One region of the Stenotrophomonas sp. KH_052 genome, then DNA from elsewhere that is predicted to be linked to it. Evidence: riboswitches for the same ligand, from Rfam matches in the RefSeq annotation. Region 1 holds a riboswitch; the other holds the start of a gene.
What was found. A riboswitch is a leader RNA that binds a small molecule or an ion and turns the genes downstream of it on or off. The one in region 1 is predicted to bind cobalamin.
Positions count from the first base shown of each region.

Region 1 (14,774 bases):
CCGCGCTTCCTGATCGATCGCTATCTGCCCACCTTCCTGGCTACCCGCGCGCGCCGGATCGGCTGAGGCGGATCGGCGCAAAAACCAGCGGCGTACAATGGACGGCCCCACGTCATGCAGGTGCCGTCCCTTGTCGTATCCCTATCCGCTGGTCGTGTTCGACCTTGATGGCACGCTGGTCGACAGCGCAGCTGATATCGCCGAAGCACTGAACCGCACGCTGGAGGACATCGGTGTGGCACGCGTGCCGGAAACCACGGTGCTCGGTTGGATCGGCGACGGTGTGCGCCGCCTGGTCGAACAGGCCGTGCATGCGGCCGGCCGCGAGGTGGACCTGGCCGAAGTGATGCCGGTATTCATGGTGCACTACCGTGAGTGCCTGCTGCGCAGCCCGCGTCTGTTCGATGGCGTGGCTGAAGCACTGGCGCGACTGCGTGCGCGCAACGTGCCGCTGGCGATCTGCACCAACAAGCCCGAAGCGCTGGTGCCACCGCTGCTGCAGCACCTGGGTATCGGTGATGCGTTCGCGCTGGTGCTGGGTGGCGACTCCCTGCCGCAGCGCAAGCCCAGTGGTGAACCGCTGCGGCATATCGCCGCGCACTTCGGGCTGCCTGTAGAGGCGTGCCTGATGGTCGGTGATTCGTTGACCGACTACCGCGCCGCCGAAGATGCAGGCATGCCGATCGCGCTGGTGCGTTACGGCTATCCGCGCGGCCTGGACCTGGCCACCGCGCATGCGGTGGCGGTGATCGACGACCTGCGTGAGTTGCCGGGGTTGAAGGGCTGATGCAACGGATAACGCCGGTCACCGGGCGGTAACCGGGGCCGACGCAATGGGTAGTGCCGGCCGCTGGCCGGCAAGCCGGAACGCGTTGCCGAAGGTCATGATGTTGCCGGCCAGCGGCCGGCACTACCATGACCGTCGCGGTCACTTCGGCTGGTAACGCACGCTCAGCTGGTACTCGCGACCAGGCTGGTTGAACCACGCCACCGTCTCGTAGCGGCGGTCGAACACGTTGGCGGCACGCGCCAGCAGCGACCACTCCGGCGTCAGCGCGTACTCGGCGCGCAGGTCCAGCGTGCCGTAGCCGCCGACCTTCACTGCGTTGGCGGCATCGTCATAGCGCTTGCCCGCACCCTGCACGGTCAGGCCGGCGCGGAAATCACCGAAGCGGCGGTCAATGTCCAGGCGCGCGGTCTGCTGCGCGCGGCGCGGCAGCCAGTTGTCGAACTGGGTGCTGCCGTGGGTGCGGTTGCGTGGATCGGTGTAGCTCAGCTGCGCATTGATGTCGAAACCGGCCAGCAGCACGCCACCGGTCAGCTCGGCGCCACGGATGCGTGCCTTCTCCACCTGCTGCATTTTCATCGTGGACGCATCGTAGGTGATCAGGTCATCAATGCGGGTCTCGTATACGTCCAGGCCCCAGTGCCAACCTTTGCCGTGCTGCGAAACGCCGAGGTTTGCGCTCTTGGACTTTTCCGGGTTCAACGTTGGCACGCCGCTCCACGGGTCATACAGGTCACTGAAGGTCGGTGCCTTGAACGCCGTGCCGTAGCTGGCATTGACGCGCAGGCCGTGCTCCAGTTCCATCGCCCAGCCCACGCTGCCGGTGGCATGGTTGCCGAACTGCTGGTTGTCGTCGTTGCGCGCGCTGACCTGCAGCTGATGGCGGCCGAAGCGGCCCTGGTACTGCACGAACACGCCGGTGTTGCGGCGGCTGTCGACCAGATATCCGGCGCTGCTGCCATCCAGGTTGTCCTCACTCCAGTCCACGCCGGTGCTCAGCAGCTGACCTTCGGCCAGCGTGATGTCACCCTGCAGCGAGGCGCTGTCACGATGGGTCTGCGCGCTGCCAAACACCCCCGGTGCACCGAAGTTGTCGGATTCATTGTCGCTGCGGCCGACGTTGGCAGTGAATGCCAGGCGTTCGGACGGGGTGTAGCGCACCTTGCCGGCCAGCACCTGCTGGCGGGTTTCCGAGTAGTTGTAGTAACCGTCGTAGTGGTTCTTGCCGTCGGCGCGCAGCGCGCTGCCTTCCACGTTCCACTGGTCGTTGAAGCTGTAGCCGCCACGCAGGCTCTTGGACAGGTTGCGGTAGCCGTCGCGGTCGGGTTCGTCGGCGAAGCAGCCGGCGAACAGCGTGGCCGAGCCGCGGCAGGCATCGATGCCGTCGGAGTGCTGGTAGGCGATGTCGGCGCCGAACCAGCCGCGCTCGGTACCACCGCCGATGCCGCCGCTGGCTTCGCGCAGGCCATTGCTGCCGCCACCGAGCTGGAAGTGCGGGGCGAAGTCGCCCTGGTTGCGGCGGGTGAAGATCTGGATCACGCCGCCGATGGCATCGGCACCGTACAGGCTCGACTGCGGGCCGCGTACGATTTCGACGCGCTCGATCTGCGCCAGCGGCAGGTCCTGGTACATGGCCAGGCCGAGATCGGCGCTGTTGATGCGCACGCCATCCACCAGCACCACGGTGTGGCCGGAGTTGGTGCCGCGCAGGAACAGCGAGCTCTGCTTGCCGAGGCCGCCAGCATTGGTCAGGTTGATGCCTGCGCGGCCGCGCAGCAGCTCCTGCAGCGAGGTGGCCTGGCTGGATTCGATCTGCGCGCGGTCGATTACCTGCGCCGGCGCGATGCTGTACTGCAGGGCGATCGGGGTGCGGGTGGCGGTGACCAGGATCTGGTCAAGCGCGGTGGTGTCATCGGCGGCCTGGGCCAGCGCGGGAAGGGCGGCGAGCACGGCCAGGGACAGCATTCGGGACTGCAGCTTCATCGGGGGAACTCCGGGTGCCACGCACGCCCGCGTGGCGAAGGGGAGGAGCCGCGAAGGCAGGCACGCGCCGATGCCGCAGCACAGGCCGCGATCATCCAGCGCCATGCCCACCGCATCGCGACCTGAGGCTTCCGGGCCGGTCTCCGGGCTTGCCGCCGGGTGGCGCGAGGCCACCGTCCAGGCGCCTTCCCATGCCTGCGGCACAGTGGCGGTGTTGCCTGGAACTGACGTGCTTACCGTTGCGGGGGCAGCGCCGGCATGGCGTGGAAACGCGCGTCACCGGCTTCCCGTTTCAACCTGCCGGCCATGGCCGCAGGTCACCTGGAAGTGCGCGCAGTCTACGGCATCGCAGGCAGCCCGTAGCGTCGAGCTTGCTCGACTGCCCTTAGAATGGCCCCTTGATCCCGTGGTGCCGTTGCCGATGTCCGCCCGTTTTCCGTTGTACCTGCGTCGCCCGCATGGGATGCTCGCATGATCCTCGACCTGGTCCGCCACGCCGGCAATGGTCGCGATGAATTCCTCGATGGCCGCAGCGATCCGCCGCAGCTGGCCCGCCTGCCACAGGAACTGGTCGAGGCCTACGCCGCGCATCCCTGGGAGCGGGTGATCAGCTCGCCGCGCCTGCGCTCGCTGCACACCGCCATGGCACTGGCCACCCCACGCGGGCTGGACGTGGACGCGGACGAGGAATGGGAAGAACTGGACTTCGGTGATTGGGACGGGCAGTCGCTGTTCGACCTGCCGGAGGATGCGCTGGCCGCTTTCCATGCTGACCCGCATGCGTTCCCACCACCGAATGGTGAAAGCTGGGGCCACTTTGAGCGACGTATCGCACGCGCGCTGGATCGCCTGCTCGATGATGACGATCCGGTGCCGACGCTGGTGGTCAGCCATGGCGGTCCGCTGCGTATGGTGCTGTCGCAGGTCTGTGGACTGCCGATGTCGCTATGCTGGGCCCTGCGCATCGACCACGGCACCCGCCTGCGGGTGTGGCTGGAGCGAGGTGAGGTCGGGCTGGTGGGCGAACTGCTGGAGCTGCAGCAGCCCTGACGAATCCGGTAGCGCCGGGCCATGCCCGGCGAATTCCACATCACCCGCGCTACGCGCTCGCCGGGCATGGCCCGGCGCTACCGGTCAATCCTCGTCGGCGCTCTCGGCCACGCTGTCTTCCGCGTCATCATCGGTGTCGAAGCGCTGCTCATGCACCGGTCCCGAGGCCGGGCCGGCCGCTTTCAACGGATGCGCGGCGATGCGCGCCTCATAGTCCTGCACCAGCGCATCGCGCTGCGGCTCGCTCAGTTCCTGCCAATGGCAGTCCAGCAACGCGCCTTCCAGTGAATAGAGCAGGTTCAAACTGGGCTTGAAGCCGGCGCGCTTGACCTTGACGAAGGCGCCGACCGCGCCGATTGCCACCAGATCCTCGCGGCTGCGCAGGCCGACCTGGCGCAGCCACGCCGCACTCTTCGGGCCGATGTTGCGCAGCTTCGGTGCGCTCATCCCAGCGCCTCGACGAACACGCGGGCGATGGCTTCCAGGCCGGCCTGGTCGTCGGCGTCGAAGCGGCCGACCTTGGGGCTGTCGATGTCGAACACGCCGATCAGTTCATCGCCGCGCAGCAACGGCACCACCAGTTCCGAGCGCGAGGCCGAATCGCAGGCGATGTGGCCGGGGAAGGCATCGACATCATCCACGCGCTGGGTCACGCGCTGGCTGGCGGCGGCACCGCACACGCCCTTGTCCAGCGGGATGCGGACGCAGGCCGGCAGGCCCTGGAACGGTCCGACCACCAGCTCTTTGCCGTCGTACAGGTAGAAGCCCACCCAGTTCAGGTCGGGCAGGGCGTGGTAGACCAGTGCCGAGAGGTTGGCCGCGTTGGCGATGCGGTCGGACTCGGCGTAGACCAGGCCACGGGCCTGTTCCAGCAGCTGGGCGTATTGTTCCGGCTTGCTGCCGGTAAGCGAGGCATTGGCGAACATGCCCGCAGTCTAGCAAGCGCGCCGGGCCGGCGATAATGTACGTTCTGTTGCCCCGCTGGAGCTTATCGATGCCGTTGCCCGCCACGCTGCCGCCTGCCCTGTTCGTCACCGGCACCGATACCGAGATCGGCAAGACCGCGGCCAGCACCGCGCTGCTGCATGCACTGCGCCGGCGCGGCCTGCGCGCGGTCGGCATGAAGCCGGTGGCCAGCGGCAGTGAGGATCTGGGACAGGGCCTGCGCAACGAGGACGCGCTGGCGCTGCAGGCGGCCAGCTGGCCGGTGCCGGACTATGCCGACCTGAACCCGTATGCGCTGCGGCAGCCGCTGGCGCCGGAGCTGGCTGCTGCCGAGGACGGCGTGCAGGTGGAGCTGGCGCCGATCGTGGCTGCATTCGAGCGCCTGCGCGCGCAGGCAGACATCGTGGTGGTGGAGGGCGTTGGCGGTTGGCTGGCGCCGGTCTCGGCCACGCTGGACCAGCTCGATCTGGTGCGTGCGTTGCATCTACCGGTAGTGCTTGTGGTCGGCATGCGGCTGGGCTGCGTCAACCACGCACGGCTGACTGCGCAGTCGCTGCAGGCCAGCGGCGTGGAGTGCCTGGGCTGGATCGGCAATCACATCGACCCGGCGATGCAGCGCCAGGATGACAACATCGCCACGCTGCAGCAGCGCCTGCCGATGCCGTGCTGGGGGCGGTTGCCCAATCTTCCGGGGGCGAATGGCGAAGCGTTGGCGGCGCACCTGCTCGAGTGACCCTGAGTAGTGCCGGCCGCTGGCCGGCAACTGCATCCACCCGGCGATCCCGAGGTTGCCGGCCAGCGGCCGGCACTACCGTGTTACAGCTGCCAGCTCCTTCGCGATCGCACCGAGCCGCTCCACCGCACCGATGAAGCGCGCATCCAGCGTCTGGCAGCATGAGAGTCGCAAGCAGTGACGGTAGCGCGCGCCGCGCGAATACACCTGGCCGGGCATGAACACGATGTCCTCCTGCAGCGCACGTTCGAACAGTTCGCGGGTATCCACCCCCGGCAGTTCCAGCCACAGCAGGAAGCCACCCTGTGGCTCGGTGGCACGGGTGCCGGCCGGGAAGTGTTCGGCCACCAGCTGGCGCAGGCGACCGACCTGTTCGCGGTACAAGCGGCGCATGCGATGCAGGTGGTGTTCGTAGCTGCCTGCTTCCAGATACGCCGCCACCGCATCGCCCAGCAGCTGTGGTTCGCCACCGGTGGACTGGAACTTGAGCAGCGCGATGCGCTCGGCGAAGCGGCCGCCATCCAGCCAGCCGATACGGTAATCCGGCGCCAGCGTCTTGGAGAAACCACCGACCACCATCACCCAGCCATCGCGATCGAAGGCCTTCAGCAGTGGTGCCGGCGGCTCGCAGAACTGCAGTTCTGCGTACACCGCATCTTCGATCAGCGGCAGCTGGCGCGCGTTGACCAGTTCGGCCAGGCGTTGTTTGGCGGGTGTCGGCATGGTGCAGCCGAGCGGGTTGTGCACGGTCGGCATCACCACCAGCGCGGCCAGCGACGTGTGCTCCAGCATCGCTTCCAGTGCATCGACATCCAGGCCGTGCTGCGGGTGGGTGGGCAGCTCGATGGCCTGCAGGCCGAGGTTGGCCAGCAACGGGTACAGGTTGAAGTAGGACGGCGCCTCGATGCCTACCGCGTCGCCGGGCTGGGTTACTGCACGCAAGGCCAGCTGCAGGGCTTCCATCGCGCCGTGGGTCAGCAGCAGCCGCTCGCTGTGGGTGTGCAGGCCCATACGTGGACCGCGCCGCACGATCTGCGCCAGCAGTCGCGGCGAGCCGTTCGGGCGCGCGTAGGTTTCCACTGTCTGCTGGCCGTGGCGCAGTACCTGTGCGGTATGCCGGGCCAGCTGCGCACCGGGATAGAACTGGCGTCCGCGCGGTCCCGCGAAAGCCAGATCGATCACACCGGCGCGGCGTTGTGCCTCCAGCACGCGGGCCATCAGCACCTGCTGCAGCGGCGCGGTGGGTGCGGACGGAGTGTCACGCAGCGAACGCTGCGGCACCGACAGTCGCGGCGCAACTTCGAAGCCGGCCTTCGGCCGCGGAATCACCAGGCCGGCATCTTCCAGCTGGCGATAGGCGGCGATCACCGTGTTCAGGCTGAGCCGGCGCTGCGACGCCATCTGCCGCAGCGAGGGCAGGCGGCTGCCGACCGGGAGACGTCCGCCGTGGATGGCTTCGGCCAGTTCATCGGACAGCCGTTGGTAGCGGGGTGGGATCATCGCGCTCTGGTCATCTGTATCCATCGAACTTCCCGCCATCTGGTTCTGTACCCATGATGATGGCGAGCCTAGCATGTCGTTGTCGGACGGGCCTGATCGGGGCGTGGCCGATACTTCCCAAGCGCACGGCTGGATGGCCGTGCGTCTTTTTTTGTGTGTAGGTAGCGCCGGGCCATGCCCGGCGGAATGCATGGGCCCGCCGGGCATGGCCCGGCGCTACCGGAATGGTTCAGCGCATCGGCACCAGCACCGCCTCGCGCCGGTACAGCGCCGGGAACTGCTTGCCCAGCGCGGCCAGCTTCGGTGCGTCGTAGTAGCGGATGTAGGCCGCCTGCGGGTAGTTGGTCATGTAGTTCTGGTGGTAGCTCTCGGCCGGGTAGAAACGTTGGCCGCTGCCGAGCTGGGTGACGATCGGCGCGCGGTAGCTGCCGGCCTGGCCGAGCTGCGCGATGTAGGCGCGGCTGGCCGCCTGCTGGCGGGCGTCATCAGAGAAGATCGCCGATCGATACTGGCTGCCTTGGTCCGGTCCCTGCCGATTGAGTTGGGTCGGGTCGTGCACCACCGAGAAGAACACCTGCATCAGCTGCCCGTAGCTGACCTGGCGCGGGTCGTAGTCGATCTTCACCGCCTCGGCATGACCGGTCTGGCCGCTGCTGACCCGCTCATAGCGTGCATTGGCAGCGCTGCCGCCGATGTAGCCGGACACCGCATTGCTCACGCCCTTCTCGTGCTGGAACACGCCCTGCACGCCCCAGAAGCAACCGCCGGCGAACACCACGCTGGCATGGGTGGCGTCATCGCGGAACGCGGCGTCGCCGCTGGGCGCCGGTAGTGCCTTGGCCTGCGCGCTGGCTTCCAGCGGTGCCGCGACTGCGCCGTGGTCGACCAGCAGCACGCCAGCGATCAATGCAGTAGCCACCAGGCCGGCGACACCGGCGGCGATACCTTGTTCAAAAGAGAGTTTCATCGTGTGCTCCCGTTTCAACCGAAGGTGAAGGCGTAGGCCTGCACGCCCGTGTCGAGGAATTCGATCTCGAAGCGATGCGGGCCGACCGTGCCGCGCTGGCGAACCAGCTGGTACAAGCGGTGTTCATTGACCACGCCGCTGCCATCGGCACCGACATCGCTGCCGGCATCGGCAGCGGTCAGCGGCTTGCCGTCCAGCCAGACGCGGAACCGTACCGGCGTGCCGTCCTGGCTCGGTGCCAGCACCAGGTGCAGGTCCCGCGCGTGGAACTGGAAGGCGATGCGGCCACCGGCCTGCTGCAGCTGTGCGGCTTCGTCGGTGACGGTCCAGCGTCCGGACAGGCCCCACTGGTTCAGTGCCAGGGTGGTTGGCAGCGTGTAGTCGAACGGGCTATCGCTGCGTTGGCCGCCGGGTGAGGCGAACTGCTCGGCACGCGCGTGGCCCAGATAGGTCTCCGGCGAGCGCAGGTTGCTCATGTCGGCCTGCACGGCCACACCCTTCAGGTCGGCGGCGGCGGGGTCGGCCGGTGGTGGCAGGTTGGTCTGCCCGGCTTCGGTCAGAAGCCGGCGGATCACTTGTTCCGAGCGTGCATAGTTGCCCTCGCCGAACTGGTGGCCGCGGATGTTGCCCTGTGCATCGACGAAGTACTGCGCCGGCCAGTAGCGGTTGTTGAACGCGCGCCAGATCGTGTACTGGTTGTCGAGCGCCACCGGGTACTCGACCTTCAGTTCCTGCACCGCCTTCATCACGTTGCTCGGGTTGCGTTCGAAGGCGAACTCCGGCGTGTGCACGCCGATCACCACCAGCCCATGGTCACGGTAGCGACGTTCCCATTCGTGCACGAACGGCATCGCGCGCAGGCAGTTGATGCAGGAGTAGGTCCAGAAGTCGACCAGCACCACCTTGCCACGCAGCTGCTGTGCACTCAGCGGCGGGCTGTTGAGCCAGCCGGTGGCGCCATCCAGCGCGGGCAGGGTGCCTTCCACCGGCAGCGGAGCATCGGCACCTGCATTGGCGCCGGCCATCATCATCATCGGCGGTGCCGCCGGCTGCGCGCCGGGTACTGCGTCCAGCAGGTTTTGCTCGATACGCGCGGTGCTGACCGTTGAAAGACGGGTCAGCAGGCCAGTGTCCCAGCCCAGGCCGATCGCCACCACGGCCAGCAGTGCGGCTACGCCCAGCACCTTGCGCAGTACGTCACCCAGGCCGAGCCGCGCCTGCAGCGCACGGAACACGCGGCCGCCGACCCACACCGCCAGCGCCAGCGCGGTGATCGCACCCAATGCATAGGCAAGCAGCAGGCTGCTGGTACCGACGCTGGCGCCATGCAGGGCAGCACCGGTCAGCACCAGGCCGAGGATTGGACCGGCGCACGGCGCCCACAGCAGGCCGGTGGCGACGCCGATCAGCAGCGAGGTCCACGCGCCGCCACGTCCTGCGGCGTCCGCGGCATCGGCGCGTGCGCTCAAGCGTGCACCCACACGCTGGAACGGCGCCAGCAGATGGTCGGCCAGCCGTGGCCACAACAGGGCGACCGCGAACAGCGCCATCAGCAGCAGGGCAATCCAGCGCCCGACCTGGTTGGCCTGCGCCACCCATTGGCTGCCTACGGCGGCCAGGCTGGCGACCACGGTGAAGGTGAGCGCCATGCCCAGCAGCAACGGCAGCGTGCTGCGCAGGAATGGACGGTCGGCACGCGCGAACACGAACGGCAGCACCGGCAGGATGCAGGGGCTGAGCAGGGTCAGCGCGCCCCCGAGGTAGGCAAGCAGCAACAGCAGCATCGTCAGGCTCCGGAAGCAGGGGAAGAACCGACCGGCACCCGCCAGCCGTCGGCAGTGCCAGCAGGGGCACCGGGAACGAACACCATCGCCGCACCGTTCATGCAGTAGCGCAACCCGGTTGGACGCGGGCCGTCGTTGAACACATGGCCGAGATGGCCGCCGCAGCGGCGGCAGTGCACCTCCACCCGCAGCATCCCGAAGGTGACGTCGCGGTCTTCGCCGATGGCGTTGTGCAGCGGTGCCCAGAAGCTGGGCCAGCCGGTGCCGCTCTCGAACTTGGTGGACGAGGAGAACAGCGGCAGCGCACAGCCGGCGCAGGCGAAGGTGCCCTGCCGATGTTCCTTGTTGAGCGGGCTGCTGTACGGGCGCTCGGTGGCCTGCTGGCGCAGCACCGCGTACTGCGCCGGGGTCAGCTGCTGGCGCCACTGCGCATCGCTGCGCATGACCTCGAACTGTCGCGACGGACGCGCTTCGGCGGCGGCCGGGGCGGCGCGGCTGCAGGCCCCCAGGCCGAGCAGGCCGGCGGCGGTGGCAACACCGCCCAGGCCCAGCAGATGGCGGCGGGAGAGGGACATGGCGGACTCCGGGAAGGGGCGACGGGGCCATGCTGCGCCCGCCCGGGTCAACGAATCCTCACGCAGGATTCAATTTTTCGTGAGGTATCGGCGGCCGTCCCGCGTCACAATGCAGCCAGCCTCCCCACTGGCCCCGAGCTGCCGATGTCGACCAAACGCGTGCTGATCGTCGAAGACGATGCCCACATCGCTGACCTGCTGCGCATGCACCTGGGCGATGAAGGCTATGACGTGGCCCACGCCGCCAGCGGTGACGGTGGCCTGCGCCTGCTGGAACAGGACGGCCCATGGGATGCGCTGGTGCTGGACGTGATGCTGCCCGGTGTCGACGGCCTGCAGGTGTGCCAGCGTGCACGCGCGATGGCGCGCTACGTGCCGATCATCATCATCAGCGCGCGCGGCAGCGAGACCCAGCGCATTGTCGGCCTGGAGCTGGGCGCGGACGACTACCTGGCAAAACCCTTCTCGATGCCGGAACTGGTGGCACGGGTGCGCGCCCTGCTGCGCCGGGCCGAGGCGATGGCACAGAGCGCACGCATCGATGCCGGCGCGATCGAGCTGGGCGGGCTGCAGCTGGATCCGGTCGCGCGCACCGCTTCGGTGGATGGCAATGCGCTGGAACTGACCCCGCGCGAGTTCGACCTGCTGCTGTTCTTCGCCCGCCACCCGGACCAGGTGTTCGCACGCATGGAACTGCTCAACCAGGTCTGGGGTTACCAGCACGATGGTTACGAGCATACGGTCAATACCCACATCAACCGCCTGCGCAGCAAGATCGAGCCGGACCCGGCAAACCCGCGGCGGCTGCTGACGGTGTGGGGCCGCGGCTACAAGCTGGTCGACCCGGCCGGGGCGGCGGCATGATCAAGCCCAATCTGTGGCAGAAGCTGGCGGCGGTGATCGCCGCGCTGATGCTGATGTGCTGCATGGCGCTGCTGGCACTGCAGATGCGCGCCAACACCCGCCATGAGCAGGAAGTGGTGCAGCGGCTGTCGCTGGGCCTGGCCGAACACATCGCCCAACGCAGCGAACTGATGGACACCAGCGGCATGCGCGATGCTGCGGTGCGTGCGCTGTTCGGCCAGCTGATGGCGGTCAATCCCAGCGTCGAGGTCTACCTGCTGGACGACCAGGGCCGCATTCTCGGCCACGACGCGCCCAGCGGTCATCTGGTGCGCAACAAGGTGGACGTGGCACCGCTACGCCGCCTGCTGTCGGGTGCGCCACTGCCGATCCTCGGCGATGACCCGCGCAGCGCCGATGGCCGCAAGGTGTTCAGTGCCGCACCGTTGATCGTGCAGGGGCGCCAGGCCGGTTACGTGTACGTGGTGCTGGTCGGTGAACACCGGCAGATGCTGGCCGACGACCTGGCGGCGGGCAGCCAGTGGAACACCACATGGTGGTCGGTGATGCTGGTCGGAAGCCTCGGCCTGCTGGCCGGGCTGGTGGCGTTCTACTGGGTGACCCGTCCGCTGCGGCGGCTGACCCGGCGCATCCAGGCCTTCGATATCGATGCGCCGACACCGTTGCCGCCGCCCGAACCGCTGCGCCCGGGCGAGCGCGACGAGCTGGTGATTCTCGAACATGCACATGCGCAGATGGCGCAGCGGCTGGGTGAGCAGTGGCAGCAACTGCGCCAGCAGGACCTGCAGCGGCGCGAGCTGGTCGCCAACATCTCGCACGACCTGCGTACGCCGTTGTCGTCGCTGCATGGCTATCTGGAAACGCTGGCGCTGAAGGACGTCACGCTGTCACCGGACGAGCGCCGCCGCTACCTCGGTATCGCGCTGGCACAGAGCGCCAAGGTTGGCCGGCTGGCGCGCGCGCTGTTCGAGCTGGCGCGGCTGGAGCACGGTGAAGTGCGTCTGGAGTGGGAAGTGTTCGCGCTGCCGGAACTGCTGCAGGACGTACTGCAGAAGTTCGAGCTGGCCGCGCAGGCGCGCAACCAGCGCCTGCACGCCGAGTTCCCGCCGGGCCTGCCGCTGGTACGTGCCGACCTGGGCCTGGTCGAGCGGGTGCTGACCAACCTGCTCGACAATGCATTGCGGCACGCGCCGGAAGGTGGGCGGATCGAAGTGTGCCTGCGTGCGACCGCGGACAGCATCGAGGTGAGCGTGGCCGATGATGGTCCCGGCGTGGCAGCGGCGCTGCGCGCACAGTTGTTCCAGGCGCCGGCCGCACTGGGCGCACGGCGTGGCGAGAACGGTGGCCTCGGCCTGTTGATCGTGCAGCGTATCGTGCAGCTGCATGGCCGCCGCATCGAACTGCGCGACAGTGAGCGTGGCGCGCTGTTCGTGTTTGCCTTGCCGCGCGCGGAGCCGGCGGCCTAGCAGGCCGCCTCGCTCTCCACGGCACCGCCGCTTTCCAGCGGCAGGTGCAGGCGGATGCAGGCACCGCCCAGCTCTGAATCGGTTACCTCGACGTGGCCGCCATGCTTGTCGGCCACCACCTGCACCAGTGCCAGGCCGAGACCGAAACCGGGGCTGCCCGGGTCCAGCCGCACATAGGGTTGCAGCACCTGGCCGCGCAGTTCGGGCGCGATGCCGGGGCCGTCGTCCTCCACCTGCAGGCACAGCCAGCCATCGTTGACCGTGCTGGCGATGCGGATCTGCCGCCGCGCATAGCGCAAGGCATTGCCGAGCAGATTGCGCAGCGCCAGTTCCAGCATGTGCCGGTTGACGTTGACCAAGCCGGTGGGCGACAGCACCTGCTGCACTGGCATCGGCAGCGGTGCGAACTGGGCCACAACGCCGCGCACCAGCGCGGCCAGCTGCAGGCGCTGGCGGGTCAGCTGATGGCAACGGCCCAGCGCGGCGTACTCGACGCCGGCATCGGTGAGGTGCTGCAGGCGATCGACGTCGGTACGCAGGCCACCCAGCGCATCGCGCTGGATCTCGTCGAGTGCGGTGTCCTCCAGGTCGGCCAGGCCGAAGCGCATCCGCGCCAACGGCGTGCGCACTTCATGCGCGACCGCCTGTGCCAGCACGCGCTGGCTCTCCAGCAGTTGCTGCAGCTGCTCTGCCATGTGGTTGAAGGCATTGGCCAACGGCCGCACCAGCGCGGTGCCGGCACGCGGCGCACGCGTATCCAGCTGGCCGTCGCGCATCTGCCGCGCCGCCTGTGCCAGCTGCGACACATCGCGCCACAGGCGGTAGACCATTACATACATCGGCAGCGCCACGGCCACCATCAGGATCAGCAGCAGGATCGCCACGCCGGACACTTCGCTGTCCTGCCAGCCTTCCTCAGGCAACGCCTCATCCAGTGGCCCCAGCATCACGGCATAGCCGCTGTCGCCGATCCGCTGCAGGCTGCGCATGTGTTCCAGGTCGATCTGCACTCGGCCGTTGTTGAACGGCGGTCGCTGGCTGGCCGACAGCGCCTTCTCTGCCTCGGCCAGCGGCACCATCCGCAGGGCATAGGCGAAGTCGGCGTCGAGCCCTCGTGCCAGCGCCGGCCACTGGTCGCGTGGTGTTTCCGCGAAGCGTTGCTGCAGCAGCGCATGGGTGCCACGCATCTCGGCCAGCAGGCTGGCTTCGGTGCGGTCTTCCAGCAGCGCATCCCAGGCCCACAGGCCCAGCACGATCAGCAGCAGGTGGGCGACCAGGAAGCCGATGCCATAGCGCAGGAAGTGGAAGGCGTGGCCGCGCATCGCCGAGGGCGTACGCTTCATCCCCATGCCGAGCGGCTGAACAGGTAGCCGCGGCCGCGGACGGTCTTGATCCGTTCCGGCTGTTCCGGGTTGTCGCCCAGCTTGCGGCGCAGGCGCGAAATGCGTGCATCGATCGAGCGGTCGAGGCCATCAAACGCGATCCCGCGCAGGCCGCGCAGCAGCGCATCGCGGTCGAGGATCTGCCCGGCGTTGCTGGCCAGCAGGAACAGCAGGTCGAACTCGGCGGTGGTCAGCTCCAGCAGGCTGCCCTGCAGGTGCACGTTACGGGTGGACGGGTCGATGTTCAGCTCGCCGAAGCGCAGGCTGCCGTCACGCGGCTCGACCCGGCGGTGGCGGCGCAGATGGGCACGCAGGCGCGCCAGCAGCACCCGGGGCTCGATCGGTTTGCCGATGTAGTCGTCGGCGCCCAGTTCCAGTCCCAGCACCTGGTCGATGTTGTCGGTACGCGCGGTCAGCACGCAGATGATGCCGTCATAGTGGGGTCTGATCTGCCGACACACTTCGAAACCATCCTGGTCGGGCAGGCCGACATCCAGCAGGACCAGGGCGGGCTTTTCGGCCAGGATCCGGGCCACCGCGCGTTCGCCACTGCGCTCGTGGGCGACCTGGTAGCCATGCCGCTGCAGATAGTCGCTGACCATCGTACCGAGGCGGGCATCGTCTTCGACCAGTACGATATCCAGCATTTTCAAGGCCTCCGTGGGGCGTACGTACCGCCACGGCACGAGCGCGGCGATGCTATCCCAGCCATTGGGCCGCCCGGGTCCTGGGGGCGGG
Region 1 is NZ_CM174475.1:530,123-544,896, forward strand. It holds gene AC3ITW_RS02370 (class I SAM-dependent methyltransferase) at 1-66, shown strand, start outside; gene gph (phosphoglycolate phosphatase) at 131-787, shown strand; gene btuB (TonB-dependent vitamin B12 receptor) at 929-2,770, opposite strand; cobalamin riboswitch at 2,888-3,110, opposite strand; gene AC3ITW_RS02385 (histidine phosphatase family protein) at 3,242-3,820, shown strand; gene AC3ITW_RS02390 (TfoX/Sxy family protein) at 3,905-4,267, opposite strand; gene AC3ITW_RS02395 (GAF domain-containing protein) at 4,264-4,746, opposite strand; gene bioD (dethiobiotin synthase) at 4,815-5,498, shown strand; gene AC3ITW_RS02405 (aminotransferase-like domain-containing protein) at 5,574-7,022, opposite strand; gene msrA (peptide-methionine (S)-S-oxide reductase MsrA) at 7,228-7,965, opposite strand; gene AC3ITW_RS02415 (cytochrome c biogenesis protein DipZ) at 7,980-9,749, opposite strand; gene msrB (peptide-methionine (R)-S-oxide reductase MsrB) at 9,752-10,324, opposite strand; gene AC3ITW_RS02425 (response regulator transcription factor) at 10,469-11,188, shown strand; gene AC3ITW_RS02430 (sensor histidine kinase) at 11,185-12,654, shown strand; gene AC3ITW_RS02435 (ATP-binding protein) at 12,651-13,997, opposite strand; gene AC3ITW_RS02440 (winged helix-turn-helix domain-containing protein) at 13,994-14,683, opposite strand.

Region 2 (14,774 bases), 280 kb from region 1:
CCACCAGCAGTTCGGTGGCACCGGCGCCGGAAATGAAGGCCTTGGAACCGTTCAGCACATAGAAGTCACCGTCGCGCACGGCGGTGGTCTTCAGCGAGGCCGCATCGGAACCGGCACCCGGTTCGGTCAGGCAGTACGAGGCCAACTTGCTGCCCGAGGACAGATCGGTTCCCCACGCATCGCGCAGCGCCGGCTGGCCCCACTTGGACACCATCCACGACGCCATGTTGTGGATGCTGATGTACGCCGCGGTCGACGGATCGACGTTGGCGAGCTCCTCGATGACGACGGCGGCGTCCAGTCGGCTCAGGCCGCTACCGCCCACTTCCGGGTCCATGTACAGACCGCAGAAGCCCAGTTCACCGGCCTTGGCGATCGCCTCGCGCGGAAAGATGCCCTCCGCATCCCATCGCGCGGCGTGCGGCGCCAGTTCGGCCTGTGCGAAGTCGCGCGCCGCCTCGCGGTACGCCTGCTGCGCTTCTTCCAGTTCCGTCGTCATCGAGTGGCTCATGGCTGCTCCTGCCGTTACTTCAGGCTGATCGTGGTGTTGACGCCATGGCTGAGCGTCTCGTCATCGAACCAGCGCGCGGTGACCGTCTTGGTCTGGGTGTAGAACAGCACCACCTGCTTGCCGTACGGGCCCAGGTCGCCCAGCTTGGACGCGCGCGAACCGGTGAACGAGAACAGCGGCACCGGCACCGGAATCGGCACGTTGATGCCGACCTGGCCGACGTCGATGTCTTCCTGGAACTTGCGCGCGGCGGCGCCGGACTGGGTGAACAGTGCGGTGCCGTTGCCGTTCGGGTTGCTGTTGACCATCGCGATGGCCTCTTCCAGCGTTTCCGCTTCGAGGATGACCAGCACCGGCCCGAAGATTTCTTCCTGGTAGATGCGCATGTCGGTGGTGACACCGGCAAAGATGGTCGGGCCGACGAAGTTGCCCTTCTCGAAACCATCGACCTGCGGCTTGCGACCGTCCAGCACCAGCTTGGCACCCTGCTCCACGCCCGAGGCGATCAGGCCTTCCACGCGCTCGCGGGCGCTGCAGGAAATGACCGGACCGACGTCGGTGCCGGCGACGGTGCCGCCGCTGACCTTCAGTGTCTTGGCCTTGGTGACCAGGTCCTGCACCCAGTTGCGTGCTTCACCGACCAGCACCAGGGTGGAGGCGGCCATGCAGCGCTGGCCCGCGGCACCGAAGGCGGCGCCGACCATCGCGTTGAGGGTCTGTTCCTTGTTGGCGTCCGGCAGCACCACGGCGTGGTTCTTGGCGCCCATCATGCACTGCACGCGCTTGCCGGCCAGCGAGGCACGGTTGTAGACGTGGGTGCCGACGCGGGTGGAACCGACGAACGACACGGCCTTGATGTCCGGGTGGTCGCAGATCGCGTTGACCACTTCCTCGCCGCCGTGGACGACGTTCAGCACGCCCTTCGGGATGCCTGCTTCCAGAGCAAGCTCGACCAGGCGCATGGTGACCATCGGGTCCTGCTCGGACGGCTTGAGGATGAAGGTGTTGCCGGTGGCAATGGCCATCGGGAACATCCACAGCGGGATCATCGCCGGGAAATTGAACGGGGTGATGCCGGCGCACACGCCCAGCGGCTGCATGATCGAGTAGGTGTCGACGCCGGTGGCCACGTTGTTGGCCAGCTCGCCCAGCTGCAGGTTGCCGATGGCGGCGGCGTGCTCGACCACTTCCAGGCCGCGGAACACATCGCCTTCGGCGTCGGGCAGGGTCTTGCCCTGTTCGGCGGTGAGGATGTGCGCCAGCTCGCTCATGTTCTCGCGGATCAGCTGCTGGTACTTCAGGAAGATGCGCGCACGGGTACCGATCGGGGTCTTGCGCCAGGTCTTGAAGGCTTCCTTGGCGGCGGCGACGGCGGCGTCCACTTCGCCGGTGGTGGCGAACGGCACCTTGGCCAGCACGTCCTGGGTGGCCGGATTGATCACGTCCTGCCAGTGGGAAGTAGCCGATTCAACGAACTGGCCATCGATCAGCATGCGGATACGGGGCGCTGCAACAGTCATGACGACAATCCCACGGGGTGCGAAAGATGCTTGGCATTATTCACAGCAACCACCTCGATTTCCGGGCTGAATCCGCTTAATCTGGCCAACACGCCAGACGATTCATGTTAATTCTGTGAATTATTCAGCCACCCAGCGGCAACTCGGCCTTCGCCTGCTGCGGCTGCGCGAACAGCGCGGCTACAGCCAGGCGGCCCTGGCGCAGGCGCTGGGGCTGTCGGCCAGCTACCTGAACCAGATCGAGCGCAACAAGCGTCCACTCACGCCGGCCGTGCAGAAGAAGCTGGGCGAGGTGTTGGGCGATGTTTCCGCCCTGTTCGACGACGATGAGCCCGCCGCGCTGCAGGAAGCGCTGGGCGAGACCCTGCGCGACCTGGGCCTGGCCGAGGTCAGCGCCACGGAGCTGCGCGCGCTGGCCGGCAACCTGCCGCAGGTCAGCCGCGCGCTGCTGGACCTGCACCGCCGCCACCTGGCGCTGCGCGAGCATGCCGCCGCACTGGAGTTCCAGCTGGGTGAGCCCGGCGCCGGCAGCACCTTGCCCGCTGGCGACCAGGTACGCGAGTTCTTCAACCGCATGCACAACCACATCCCCGAGCTGGATGAGTTGGCCGAGCAGCTGTTCGCCGAGTGGGGGCTGTCACCGGGGCATGTGGCACCACGGCTGCGCCAGCTGCTGGCCGACCGCCATGGCGTGCTGGTGGAGGTGGCCGCACTGCAGGCCGGGCGCGAAAAGCGCCAGTACGACGCCGGTGCGCGGCGGCTGTGGCTGCCCGATTATCTGGAGCCTGGCCAGCAGGCATTCCAGATGGCCGCCGAGCTGGCACTGCACGGCTACCTGCCGCAGATCGATGCGGTGGTGGCGCGTGCCGGCTTCACCGATGACGCGCGCATCGCGCAGGCACGGATCGGTCTTTCCAACTATTTCGCCGGCGCGCTGGTGATGCCGTACATGCGCTTCCTGCGTGCGGCCGAAGCCAGCAGCTACGACATCGAACTGCTGGCGCATCAGTTCGGCGTCGGCTTCGAAGCGGTCTGCCACCGGCTGAGCACGCTGGCACGGCGCAGCGCACCCGGCCTGCCGTTTTTCTTCATCCGGGTGGACCGCGCCGGCAACGTATCCAAGCGCCACTCCGCCACCGATTTCCACTTCTCGCAGGTGGGTGGCTCGTGCCCGCTGTGGATCGTCTACGAGGCGTTCAACCAGCCGGGGCGCATCCTGACGCAGACCGCGCGCATGCCCGATGGCCGCCGCCATTTCTGGCTGGCGCGGCAGGTCAGCAGCGGGCCGGTGGGCCATGGCCAGCCGCGCAAGACGTTCGCGGTGGCGCTGGGCTGCGATCTGCAGCACGCCGAGCGGCTGGTGTATTCACTGGGGCTGGATGTGCAGAGCCCGGGTAATTCGGTGTCGATCGGACCGGGGTGCCGGGTGTGCCCGCGCGAGGACTGCATGCAGCGCGCGTTCGCGCAGTTGCCGGGGAGGTAGGGGTGGTTCGGCAGGGCTGCGCCCTGCACCTGCAGAGGCCGAAGCAACGGCAACAGCAACGGCAAAAGCTGGCATTCCGTGGGATGGCGGGGTGATGTCGGATTGCGGGGACGCCGTGAACCCGTCCCTGGGGGCTTGGCCGCGGCATCCATGCCGCGGACACCCCGCAATCCGACACCACCCCGCCTTCGACAGTTTCCTGCTGCTGTTGGTGGGTGCTGACTGTTGGTGGGTGCTGACCGTTGGTGGGTGCTGACCGTTGGTCGGCACGCTGCTCTTGGTGGGTGTCGACCTTGGTCGACACGGTAGATCCACGCATGGCGTGGATCTACTAAACCTTTCGTGCGTAGGCTGCATCCCATTGCAATGCCCGCCCTGGAGACACCCCATGTCATTACTGCGCTCTTGTCTGGCCCTGCTGCTCGCTGCCTTTGCTGCGCCGGCGTGGGCGACCTTTTCCATTGCGGCCTGCAATGAGGCCGGCGACTGCGGTGTGGCGGTGGCTACGCACAACCTGGCGGTCGGCGGCGTGGGTGTGCCGTGGGCACAGGCGAAGGTGGGCGCGGTCGCCAGCCAGTTCGAGACCAACCCGACCTATGGCTCCAAAGGCCTTGAGCTGTTGGCCAAAGGCCGCACGCCTTCGCAGGTGCTGAAGCAGCTGTTGGATGAAGACGGCAACTTCGATGGCACCACGCTTGCCGAGCGCCAAGTGGGACTGGTCAGCGCACGCGGCGGCAATGCGCAGTACACCGGCGCTACTGCGCAGCAGGCGGATTGGGCCGGTGCGCAGGGCGAGGGCATGCTGAGTTTGCAAGGCAATGGCCTGGCCGGGCCCGAGGTGCTGGCGGCGATGCAACGCGTCTTCGCCGCCTCACGTGGGCCGCTGGCCGCACGCCTGCTTGCGGCGCTGGAAGCCGGTCAGGCAGCGGGTGGTCAACGCAGCGGGCAGTGGTCGGCGGCGCTGCTGGTGCGTACGCCCGGTGGCGACTGGCAGGACACCGACCTGCGCGTGGACGCCGACCCGCGTGCGGTGGCGAGGCTGCGCGAGCTGTACGACATGCGCCTGTCGAACGAAGCGATCATCCACGCCGAGGAGCGTTGGGAGAAGGGTGATGTGGCAGGTGCGCGCGCGGCGCTGGCAACCTCGTTGTCGCTGGCACACGGCTGGGACCGCACCTGGGCGCGCGCCGCACGATTGGCGATGCGACAGGGCGATACAGCGCTGGCCCGCGAATATCTGGCCGGCCTGCGTGCGCTCAATCCGGGCTGGGTGAAGCAGGAACTGGCATTGCCGTTGTATGCGCCGTTGCAGGGTGATGCGGTGGTGGCGCCGTGGCGATAGACGGTAGCGCCGGGCCATGCCCGGCGAGCGCAGCGATGGAAAAAGCCGCCGGGCATCGATCAATAGATCGGCGTCACCTTCATCTGCGGCAGCGGGCGCGGTGCGCCGTCGGTGAGGTCCGGGCCCAGGTCGTCCCAGCTGCGCCCCTGCTCGACCATCAGCCCCCACAACTGCTGCGAGGCCAACCGCTTGTCTTCCGAGCCCAGCTTGTACGACGGCGGCGTCGGCTGGCCACTGGCAACCATCGAATAAGCTGCGCGGTAGGCCAGCACCTGCTGTGCCGGGTCATCGGTACGCGCCACTTCCAGCGTGTAGCGCTGGTAGGCCGAGGCCAGGTTGCGCCAGCGGATCCAGTAATGGTTCTCGAACGAGAACGAACAGAAGCGTGCACCGGCCAGGCTGCCCTTATCGGCAATGCGGGTCAGCACCTCCTGTGGCATGTCCAGGTTCATGCCGCCTTCGTCGCCCTGCAGGCTGACGTGCACGATGCGGTCGCGGTAGCCCGGTGCGCGCGCCTGCAGCAGGTCGCGCCAGTTCTGCATGGTCGCCACCACCGCGAACAGGAAACGGCCCAGTTCTGCGGCCGCCAGCGGCGTAGCGATCGACTGGTAGGTACGCTGCCAACCGTGGCGGTTCTCGGTGGGCAGGAACACGGCGTGTTCCAGCGCCTGGCGGCCACTGCTGCCGTGGCTCACGTCTTCGGCATGCTGCGGGTAGACCAGATTGATGGCGAAGGTTGGCCAGCGCGGCAACGCGGCATCGAACAGATGGATCGGGAAGTTGCTGCTGATGCCACCATCGGAGAACCAGCAGATGCGGAACGCGGTGATCACCGGTCCGCAGGTCTGCCCGGCACTGGTCAGCCCTTCCATGCTGTCGGCCACGTTGTGCTCCTGGTCGGCCGCAGGTGCGGTCGGTTCGCAGCGACGCTCGCGGCGCGAGGGCTCATGCAACGGCACCGCGCTGATCAGCAGCGGGAAGCTCAGGCTCATGCGCGTGGCCACCAGCACCGGCAGCTTCGGGCCCTGCGGCAGGTGGTAGTACCGGCGCCCCTCCACCTCCAGCGGCGGGCCGGCCTGCGTCACCAGCCACTGCACCACGCTGGCCGGGAACAGCTGCTCGAACTCCTCGCGCAGGAACCAGAACTGCGCACCACCCAGCGGCAAGGTGCGCGGCTCGTTGTGCGACACACAGGTGGTGATCATCTGCAGGCTGATCGCATGCGGGCTGTCCGGCTCGCCGGCATAGCGCGGCGCATCGTGCAGGTCGGCGAAGGTCAACGGTGCATCCAGCGGCTTGCCGGACAGCTGCTGCAGGCTTTCATGCAACCATTCGGTCAATGCCGGTCTGCGCGCATCACGGCCAAGGCCGCTGCACAGGCCCAACAGGTTGCGCCGCGCCACCCGGGCCACGCGCAGCGCGGCACCGGCCACGCCGGCACCATAGGCGCACAGCAGCGACGGCAGCAGCGTGGCGGCCACGCCGCTCCAACCGCCGCCCCACCAGCCCAGGCCGAGCAGCAGCGCCAGCGACACCAGCACTTCCAGCGGCGCGATCTCGAATACCGCGACGGCCAGGCACAGCAGTTTGTGCGGCAGGCGGGCATTGCCGGTCAGCACCACCAGCAGCCGGTAGGCGGCGCGCGCGCCTCGCGCCGGCTGGAACAGGCTGTAGATGAACCCGCGACGCGACAGCTGCGCCGACACCGCCGACAGCCCGCCATAGCCTGCATCGCCGGGCAGGTGTTCACCCGCCTGCTGGCGACGATCACCGCACGCCGCCGCGGCCGCCACCGCCGCGGCGATGGCGCCGGCCGAGGTGCCGCCGATGCTCTTGAAACGATATTCGCGGGCCAGCGCCAGTACCGCATTGGGATACACGATGCCGCTGGTGATGCCGCCTTTCATGACCAGATCGCAGTACTTCGCCGCCACGAGCCACCTCCCGTCTGTCGGTGCCCAGTATCGCAAGAGGCGCTCTCACAGCCTGAGAAACGAGCCACAGCCCTGCGCTTTCATTGGCCCTTGACCATTGCCCTCGACGCGTCCACCGTGGGCACGCCGAAGGTATCCCTGCCGTGGCGTTGATGGCGGCAGGAATTTAAACGGGAATCCGGTGAAGGCGCCTCGCGCGCCCATTCCGGAGCTGCCCCGCAGCGGTGAATGGAAACGAATCCTGCCAACAGCACTGGGCTCACGCCTGGGAAGCGGCGGGTAGTAGGTGGGCTGCGGCCCGTGTCCATCAGCCCGAATACCGGCCCCGGCCGGGGGACACGACCGTCCCCTGACTCGACCTGGAATCTCCGCGGGGAGGTTGCCGGGGCCGTCGTTGTCCTGCGCCTGCAGGCGGTGCGGCCGCGTGCGTCCTGTTCACGGTTTCCGGCCAGACCTGTTCACCCACGCGCTGATGCATGGGCCACCGCCGTTGCCGGCGGTCCATGCGGTACCTGACGATGACCGAGCTCCAACGCCCCACCCTGTCCCTGCCCGAAAACGGCCAGCGCCTGCTGCTGCACTCGTGCTGCGCACCCTGCTCCGGCGAAGTGATGGAGGCGATCACCGCCTCCGGGATCGACTACGCGATCTTCTTCTACAACCCCAACATTCATCCGGTGAAGGAGTACGAGCTGCGCAAGCAGGAGAACATCCGCTTCGCCGAGCAGCACGGCATTCCTTTCATCGACTGCGACTACGACACCGACAACTGGTTCAGCCGTGCACGCGGCATGGAGAACGAGCCAGAGCGTGGTATCCGCTGCACGATGTGCTTCGACATGCGTTTCGAGCGCACCGCCTTGTATGCGCACGAGCATGGCTACGACACCATCAGTTCGTCGCTGGGCATTTCGCGCTGGAAGAACATGGCGCAGATCAACGACTGTGGCATCCGCGCTGCATCCCGCTATGAAGGCCTGCAGTACTGGGATTACAACTGGCGCAAGGGCGGTGGCGCCAGCCGCATGGTCGAGATCAGCAAGCGCGAGCAGTTCTACCAGCAGGAATACTGCGGCTGCGTGTACTCGCTGCGCGATGCCAACCGCCACCGCCGCGAGAACGGCCGCGAACGGATCAAGATCGGCCTGCTGTACTACGGGCAGGACGCTGAGACGCCGCAGGGCGATTGACGTGTGCGCATGGGGCGGCCACGCTGGTCGCCCCTTTCGTTGTACCGGATCTGCCATGACCGCCCTGCCCGCCGATGTCGCCCTGCTGGTGATCGACCTGCAGCCGGACTTCATGCCCGGTGGCACACTGGCCTGCGACCAGGGCGATGCGTTGGTAGCACCGATTGCCGAACTGCTGGCGCAGCGCCGCTACCGCACCGTGGTGGCGACCCAGGACTGGCACCCGGCCGACCATGCCTCGTTCGCCAGCCAGCACCCCGGCCGACGGCCCTTCGAGACCATCCTGCTGCACGCGCAGCCGCAGACCCTGTGGCCGGACCACTGCGTGCAGGGCAGCGCCGGTGCCGCCCTGCATCCCGGCGTGGACTGGACCGTGGCCGACTTGATCCTGCGCAAGGGCACCCGCCAGCAAGTGGATTCATACAGTGCCTTCCGCGAGAACCATGGCCCCGACGGTACCCGCCCCGCCACCGGCCTGGCCGGTTGGCTGCACGAGCGTGGCATCCGCGAGGTGCACGTGTGCGGCCTGGCCCGCGACTACTGCGTGCTGTGGAGCGCGCAGGACGCGGTGAAGTCCGGCTTCCGGGTGAGATTCCTGTGGGAGCTGACCAAGCCGGTAACCGACGCCAACGACGGGATGGTGCGCGAGGCGCTTGGCAAGGCGGGGATCGCGATCGCCTGACCCACCACCGCCGGGCACGGCCCGGCGCTACCGGTAATCCGACCCGAAACGGTAGTGCCGGCCGCTGGCCGGCAACCCCGGGATCTCTGCTGTTGCCGGCCAGCGGCCGGCACTACCGGAACACGACCGTACGGTGCCCGTTGAGCAGGATGCGGTGTTCCACATGGCGGCGCACGGCGCGTGCCAGCACCAGCGATTCGGTATCGCTGCCCAGCCGCACCAGTTCGCGCGGAACCATCGCGTGGTCCACGCGGGCCACGTCCTGTTCGATGATCGGACCTTCGTCCAGATCCTCGGTGACGTAGTGCGCGGTGGCACCAATGATCTTGACCCCGCGTGCGTGCGCCTGATGATACGGCTGCGCGCCCTTGAAGCTGGGCAGGAAGCTGTGGTGGATGTTGATCGCACGGCCGGCCAGGGCGCGGCACAACGTGGGTGACAGGATCTGCATGTAGCGCGCCAGTACCACCAGGTCGATGCGTTCGCGTTCGACCAGGTCGATGATCTGCTGTTCCTGCACCGCACGCGTATCGGCGGTCACCGGCAGGTGGTGGAACGGCACCTGGTAGGACGCGGCCAGCGCTGCGAAATCGGCGTGGTTGGACGCCACCGCCGCGATGTCGACCTTCAGCTGGCCGCTGTGGGCGCGGAACAGCAGGTCATTGAGGCAGTGTCCTTGCTTGCTGACCAGCACCAGCAGGCGCGCGCGGCGGCGGCCATCGTGCAGCTGCCAGTCCATGCCGAAGCCGGCGGCGAGCGTAGCCATGGCCGCATGCACGGTCTCCAGCGGCAGACCAGCATCGCGGTCGAAATGCACGCGCAGGAAGAAGCGGCCGCTTTCCTCGTCGCCGAACTGCTGGGCGTCGAGGATGTTGCAGCCGTGGTCGAACAGCAGGCCGGACACGCGGTAGACGATACCGGTACGGTCGGGGCAGGACAGGGTCAGGATGGAATCGGGGCGCATCGCCCGAGTGTAGGGCAGCGCCCGGCCCGGCGGATCGATGGTCACCGATGCAACCGACCTGCTTGGTTCAGTCCCAAGCGATACTTGGGTTTCTCCATGGCAAGCTGGTCGGTCATGAACCTGTTGCAATTGATCCGCAGCTTCACCCGCACCGCAGAGACCGGCAGCATTGCCGCTGCGGCCCGCATCCTTGGCATCAGCGCCACCGCAGTCGGCCAGAACATCAACCGGCTGGAGGCGCATCTGGGCGTACGGTTGCTGAACCGAAGTACGCGCCAGCTGGCCCTCAGCGAGGCCGGCGCGTTGTACCTGGCGCAAGTGCGCCACATCGAAGCCGACCTGGCGCGCGCGCAGGCGATGATCACCTCCGGTGACATCGAACCGGCAGGACCGCTGCGCATCGCCAGCAGCAGCGCGTTCGGTCGCCACGTGCTTGCGCCGTTGCTGCCTTCGCTGCAGCAGCGCTACCCGCAACTGCAGCTGGAGCTGCGGCTGACCGATCGCGCCGTGCAGCACGGCCCGGAAGCGGTGGATGCCAGCATCCGCATCGGTGCACAGCTGGAGGACGGGGTCGTCGCACGGCAGCTGGCGCGCGTGCCGTTCGTGTTCTGCGCCTCGCCGGCCTACCTGAAGGCACACGGCACCCCGCAGCAACCCTCCGAGCTGAGCGGCCATCGCGGGCTGCTGCACCGCTTTCCCACCGACGGCCGGCCGCTGCGCTGGGGACTGCTGAAGGATGGCCAGCGCGTGGACGCGGCACTGCCACCGAGCATGGTCTGCGATGACATCGATGCGCTGGCGACGCTGGCGGTGGCCGGTGCCGGCATCACGCGGTTGGCTGCATTCGTGGCCGAGCCCTACCTGCGCGATGGCCGCCTGCAGGCGGTGTTCGGTGCCGACAGCGAATGGCGCCCGGCGCCGATGGAGGTCTATTTCTGCGTCAGCGACCGCCGCGACTTCACCGCCAAGATCCGCGCGCTGTTCGAGCACCTGCAGGCCGGCATGGCGCCGGCCTGGCGGGTGTGAGCCTCAGCGCGTCTTGAACACGCCGCGCGCATCACGCGGCTCGCAGCGCAGGTACTGCAGCGCCGCGTCCACACTGTCACGCAGCGCGGCGGCGGCATGCCACGGCCAGCGCGGGTCGTAGAGGATGCCGCGCGCCAGCGCTACCGCATCGGCGTGGCGATGGCGCAGGATCGACTCGGCCTGCTCCGGTTCGGTGATCATGCCCACCGCGATAACCGGCATGCGCACCTTGGCCTTGATCGCCGCCGCGAACGGCACCTGGTAACCCGGGCCGACGGTGATCTTCTGGCGCTCGTCCAGGCCGCCGCTGGAGACATGCAGGAAGTTGCAGCCGCGCGCGTCCATCACCTGTGCCAGCGCTTCGCTCTGCACCAGGTCCCATCCACCATCGACCCAGTCGCTGGCGGAAATACGCACGCCCACCGCGACCTTGTCGGACACCGCCGCACGCACGGCATCAAACACCTCCACCAGCAGGCGCAGGCGGTTCGGCAGCGAGCCACCGTAGCCATCGGCGCGGCGGTTGCTCAGCGGCGACAGGAACTGGTGCAGCAGATAACCGTGCGCGGCATGCAGCTCGATCAGCTCGAAGCCCAGGCGCTCGGCGCGAACCGCACTGGCGGCGAAGGCGGCGATGACCTCGGCGATGCCGGCCTCGTCCAGTTCCTGCGGTGCCGGATCGGCGGCATGGAACGGCAGCGGCGACGGCGCCACGGTGGCCCAGCCACGCGCATCGTCGGCCGGCAACTGACCACCACCGTCCCACGGACGCCTCACCGAGGCCTTGCGGCCGGCATGGCCCAGCTGGATGCCCAGCGGCATCGGCGACCAGCGGCGCACGCTGGTCAGCACCTGTGCCAGCGCGGCCTCGGTGCCGTCGTCCCACAGGCCCAGGTCGGCCCAGCTGATGCGGCCGCGCGGTTCGACCGCGGTGGCTTCCAGGATCAGCAGGCCGGCACCGGACTGCGCCAGGTTGCCCAGGTGCATGGCGTGCCAATCGCTGGCGCGACCGTCTTCGGCGGAGTACTGGCACATCGGCGCGATGACGATGCGGTTGGACAGGGTCAGGGGGCCGAACGAGATCGGCGAAAACAGCTGGGTCACGGCGAGGCGGGGGAGAAGCGGATGGGGGGGCGTATTGCACCGCCGCACGGCCTGCGAATCAACCGTCTGGATGGATCGCTGTTTCGTGGGGGCGCGATGTGGGTAGCGCCGGCGCGCAGCGCGGCACCCCGTTTCCGCCGGGCATGGCCCGGCGCTACCCGAGGACGAACCCAGCCAGTGCTTCCGCGCAATCCCGCTCGTCCTTGAACAACAGCAGGTCGTCGGCGCGGGTGCGGCCACGGTTCAGCGCGGCTACCGGCAGCCCCGCCTTGGCTGCGGCCTGCACGAAGCGGAAACCGGAATAGACCATCAGCGACGAACCCACTACGAGTACGGCGTCAGCCTGCTGCAGGTGATCGTGCACCGCCGCCACGCGTTCACGCGGCACGTTCTCGCCGAAGAACACCACGTCCGGCTTCAGCACGCTGCCGCAGTGCGGGCACTCGGGCACCACGAACGCAGAGAAATCGGTCTCCAGATCGGCATCACCATCGGGCGCGATGCCGGCCTCCAGCGCGTCCCAGCCGGGATTGGCGTCCAACAGGCGCTGCTGGAAGTCCTCACGATCACTGCGACGCTCGCAGCCCATGCAGCGCACCAGATCCAGACGGCCGTGCAGGTCGATCACGTTGTGGCTGCCGGCACGCTGGTGCAGGCCGTCCACATTCTGGGTCAGCAGCACCTGTAGCGTGCCGCGGCTTTCCAGGGCCGCCAGGGCCTGGTGGGTGCCGTTGGGCTGGGCCAGGCCGAAGCGCGGCCAACCCAGCAGGCTGCGCGCCCAGTAGCGCTGGCGGGTGGCCGCCTCGCCCATGAAGGCCTGGTAAGTCACCGGCGGCGTGCGTTTCCACTGGCCGTCGGCATCGCGGTAATCGGGAATGCCCGAGGCGGTGCTGCAGCCGGCGCCGGTCAGTACGAACAGGCGCTGGGCGCGGTCGATGAAGTCGGTCAGTGGCGGGGTCATGGCTGCCAGATGGGGGCGCGGCGCCGCCCCCGCAAGCGCAGGTTCAGCCGGCGGATCAGGCTGTCGGCAGCGGCGGCACCGCGATCGGGTGGCCTTCCTCGTCCAGCGCGATCATCACGAAGTGGCCGCGGGTGCACAGCTTGCGCTCGCCGCTGTGCAGGTCTTCGGCGACCAGTTCCACCTCCACCTTCATCGAGCTGCGGCCGACTTCGACGATGCGGCCAATGGTTTCCACCATCTGGCCGATCCGGATCGGCAGCTTGAAGTCGACCTGGTCGCTGCGCGCGGTCACCACGGTGCGGCGCGAATAGCGTGCGGCGGCCAGGAAGGCGGCCTTGTCCATCCACGCCAGCGCCTGGCCACCGAACAGGGTGCCAAGGTGGTTGGTGTGGTTGGGGAAGACGATTTCGGCCATGCGCACTTCGGTGGGCGGCACGGTCTCGTGGATCGGGGTCATGGGGGTGCTTCAGTGTGGGGTGCTGCGGATTCTAAGCGACCGGCGTGATGGCCATCGAAATGCACGTGCAACGGTCACCCGGCAGCGGTGCCTGCGCAGGCCGCGCCTGTGGCAGGCGTTACACTGCGCCACGCCCACTGCCAGGACTGCCCATGCCCGCCACTTCCGACCTGCTGGCCTTTGCGCTGGTTTCGCTGGCCATGGTGCTCACGCCCGGGCCGAACATGATCTACGTGATCTCGCGTTCGATCTGCCAGGGGCCGGTGGCAGGCCTGATCTCACTGGGCGGGGTGGCGCTGGGCTTCGTGTTCTACATGCTGTGCGCGGCGCTGGGCATCACCGCCCTGCTGATGACCGTACCGTTCGCCTACGACGCGCTGCGCATTGGTGGCGCGCTGTACCTGCTGTACCTGGCCTGGCAGGCGCTCAAGCCCGGCGGCCGCTCGCCGTTCGCGGTACGCGAGCTTCCGCAGGACAGCCAGCGCAAGCTGTTCACGATGGGCTTCCTGACCAATCTGTTGAACCCGAAAGTGGCGGTGATGTACCTGTCGCTGCTGCCGCAGTTCCTGCACCCGGACAGCGAAGGCAGCGTGCTGCTGCAATCGGTGGTGCTGGGCTCCACCCAGATCGCGGTGAGTGTGACCGTGAACGGCATCATCGCGCTGACCGCGGGCAGCATCGCCGGCTTCCTCGCCGCGCGCCCGACCTGGCAGGTGGTGCAACGCTGGCTGATGGGCACGGTGCTGGCCGGGCTGGCGGTGCGGATGGCGGTGGAAGGGCGGCGGTAAGACATACGGCAGCGCCGGGCCATGCCCGGCGAGCGCGCAGCGCGGCCGACGTTGTCCGTCGTGCCGGACGGTTTCCGCCGGGCATGGCCCGGCGCTACCAACAAAAAACCCCGGCGTTGGCCGGGGTTTCTCGTTGCGACAGGCCTGACTGGTTCGATCAGAAGTTCATGTCGAAGGCGACTTCGCCCTGCACGCCCACCTGGTAGGCCGAGGCGCGGCGTTCGAAGAAGTTGGTCAGTTCCTGCACGTCCTGCAGTTCCATGAAGCTCAGCGGGTTGCGCACGTTGTACTTGCGCTCCATGCCCAGGCGATGGAAATGGTTGTCGGCGCAGTGCTGCAGGTACTGGCGCATGTCACGGGTGGAGATGCCCGCCACGCCACCGGACAGCACGTCCTCGGCGAACTGCACTTCGCACTCGATCGCTTCGGCCAGCATGTCATAGACATCCTGCTTCATCTTGTCGTCGAACAGGTCCGGCTCTTCCTCGCGGATCACGTCCACGCACTCGAAGGCGAAGTCCATGTGCGCACTTTCGTCGCGGAACACCCAGTTGGTGCCCGAGGCCAGGCCGTTGAGCAGGCCGCGCGAACGGAAGTAGTACACGTAGGCGAACGCGGCGAAGAAGAACAGGCCTTCGATGCATGCGGCGAAGCAGATCTGGTTGAGCAGGAACTGGCGACGCTCTTCGCGGGTCTCGATGCGCTTCAGGTTCTGGATCGAGTCGATCCACTTGAAGCAGAAATCGGCCTTCTTCTTGATCGAGTCGATGTTCTCCACCGCGGCGAAGGCTTTGACGCGCTCGTCCGGATCC
Region 2 is NZ_CM174475.1:245,140-259,913, reverse strand. It holds gene AC3ITW_RS01080 (acyl-CoA dehydrogenase family protein) at 1-511, opposite strand, end outside; gene AC3ITW_RS01075 (CoA-acylating methylmalonate-semialdehyde dehydrogenase) at 526-2,031, opposite strand; gene AC3ITW_RS01070 (helix-turn-helix domain-containing protein) at 2,147-3,514, shown strand; gene AC3ITW_RS01065 (DUF1028 domain-containing protein) at 3,903-4,856, shown strand; gene AC3ITW_RS01060 (patatin-like phospholipase family protein) at 4,916-6,763, opposite strand; cobalamin riboswitch at 6,918-7,132, shown strand; gene AC3ITW_RS01055 (epoxyqueuosine reductase QueH) at 7,294-7,980, shown strand; gene pncA (bifunctional nicotinamidase/pyrazinamidase) at 8,036-8,662, shown strand; gene purU (formyltetrahydrofolate deformylase) at 8,775-9,626, opposite strand; gene AC3ITW_RS01040 (LysR family transcriptional regulator) at 9,741-10,652, shown strand; gene AC3ITW_RS01035 (NADH:flavin oxidoreductase/NADH oxidase) at 10,656-11,756, opposite strand; gene AC3ITW_RS01030 (NAD-dependent protein deacetylase) at 11,911-12,717, opposite strand; gene AC3ITW_RS01025 (acyl-CoA thioesterase) at 12,773-13,174, opposite strand; gene AC3ITW_RS01020 (LysE family translocator) at 13,327-13,962, shown strand; gene AC3ITW_RS01015 (ribonucleotide-diphosphate reductase subunit beta) at 14,120-14,774, opposite strand, start outside.
Region 2: linked by a shared signal. The riboswitch ahead of AC3ITW_RS01055 (epoxyqueuosine reductase QueH) and the one ahead of btuB (TonB-dependent vitamin B12 receptor) in region 1 are both predicted to bind cobalamin.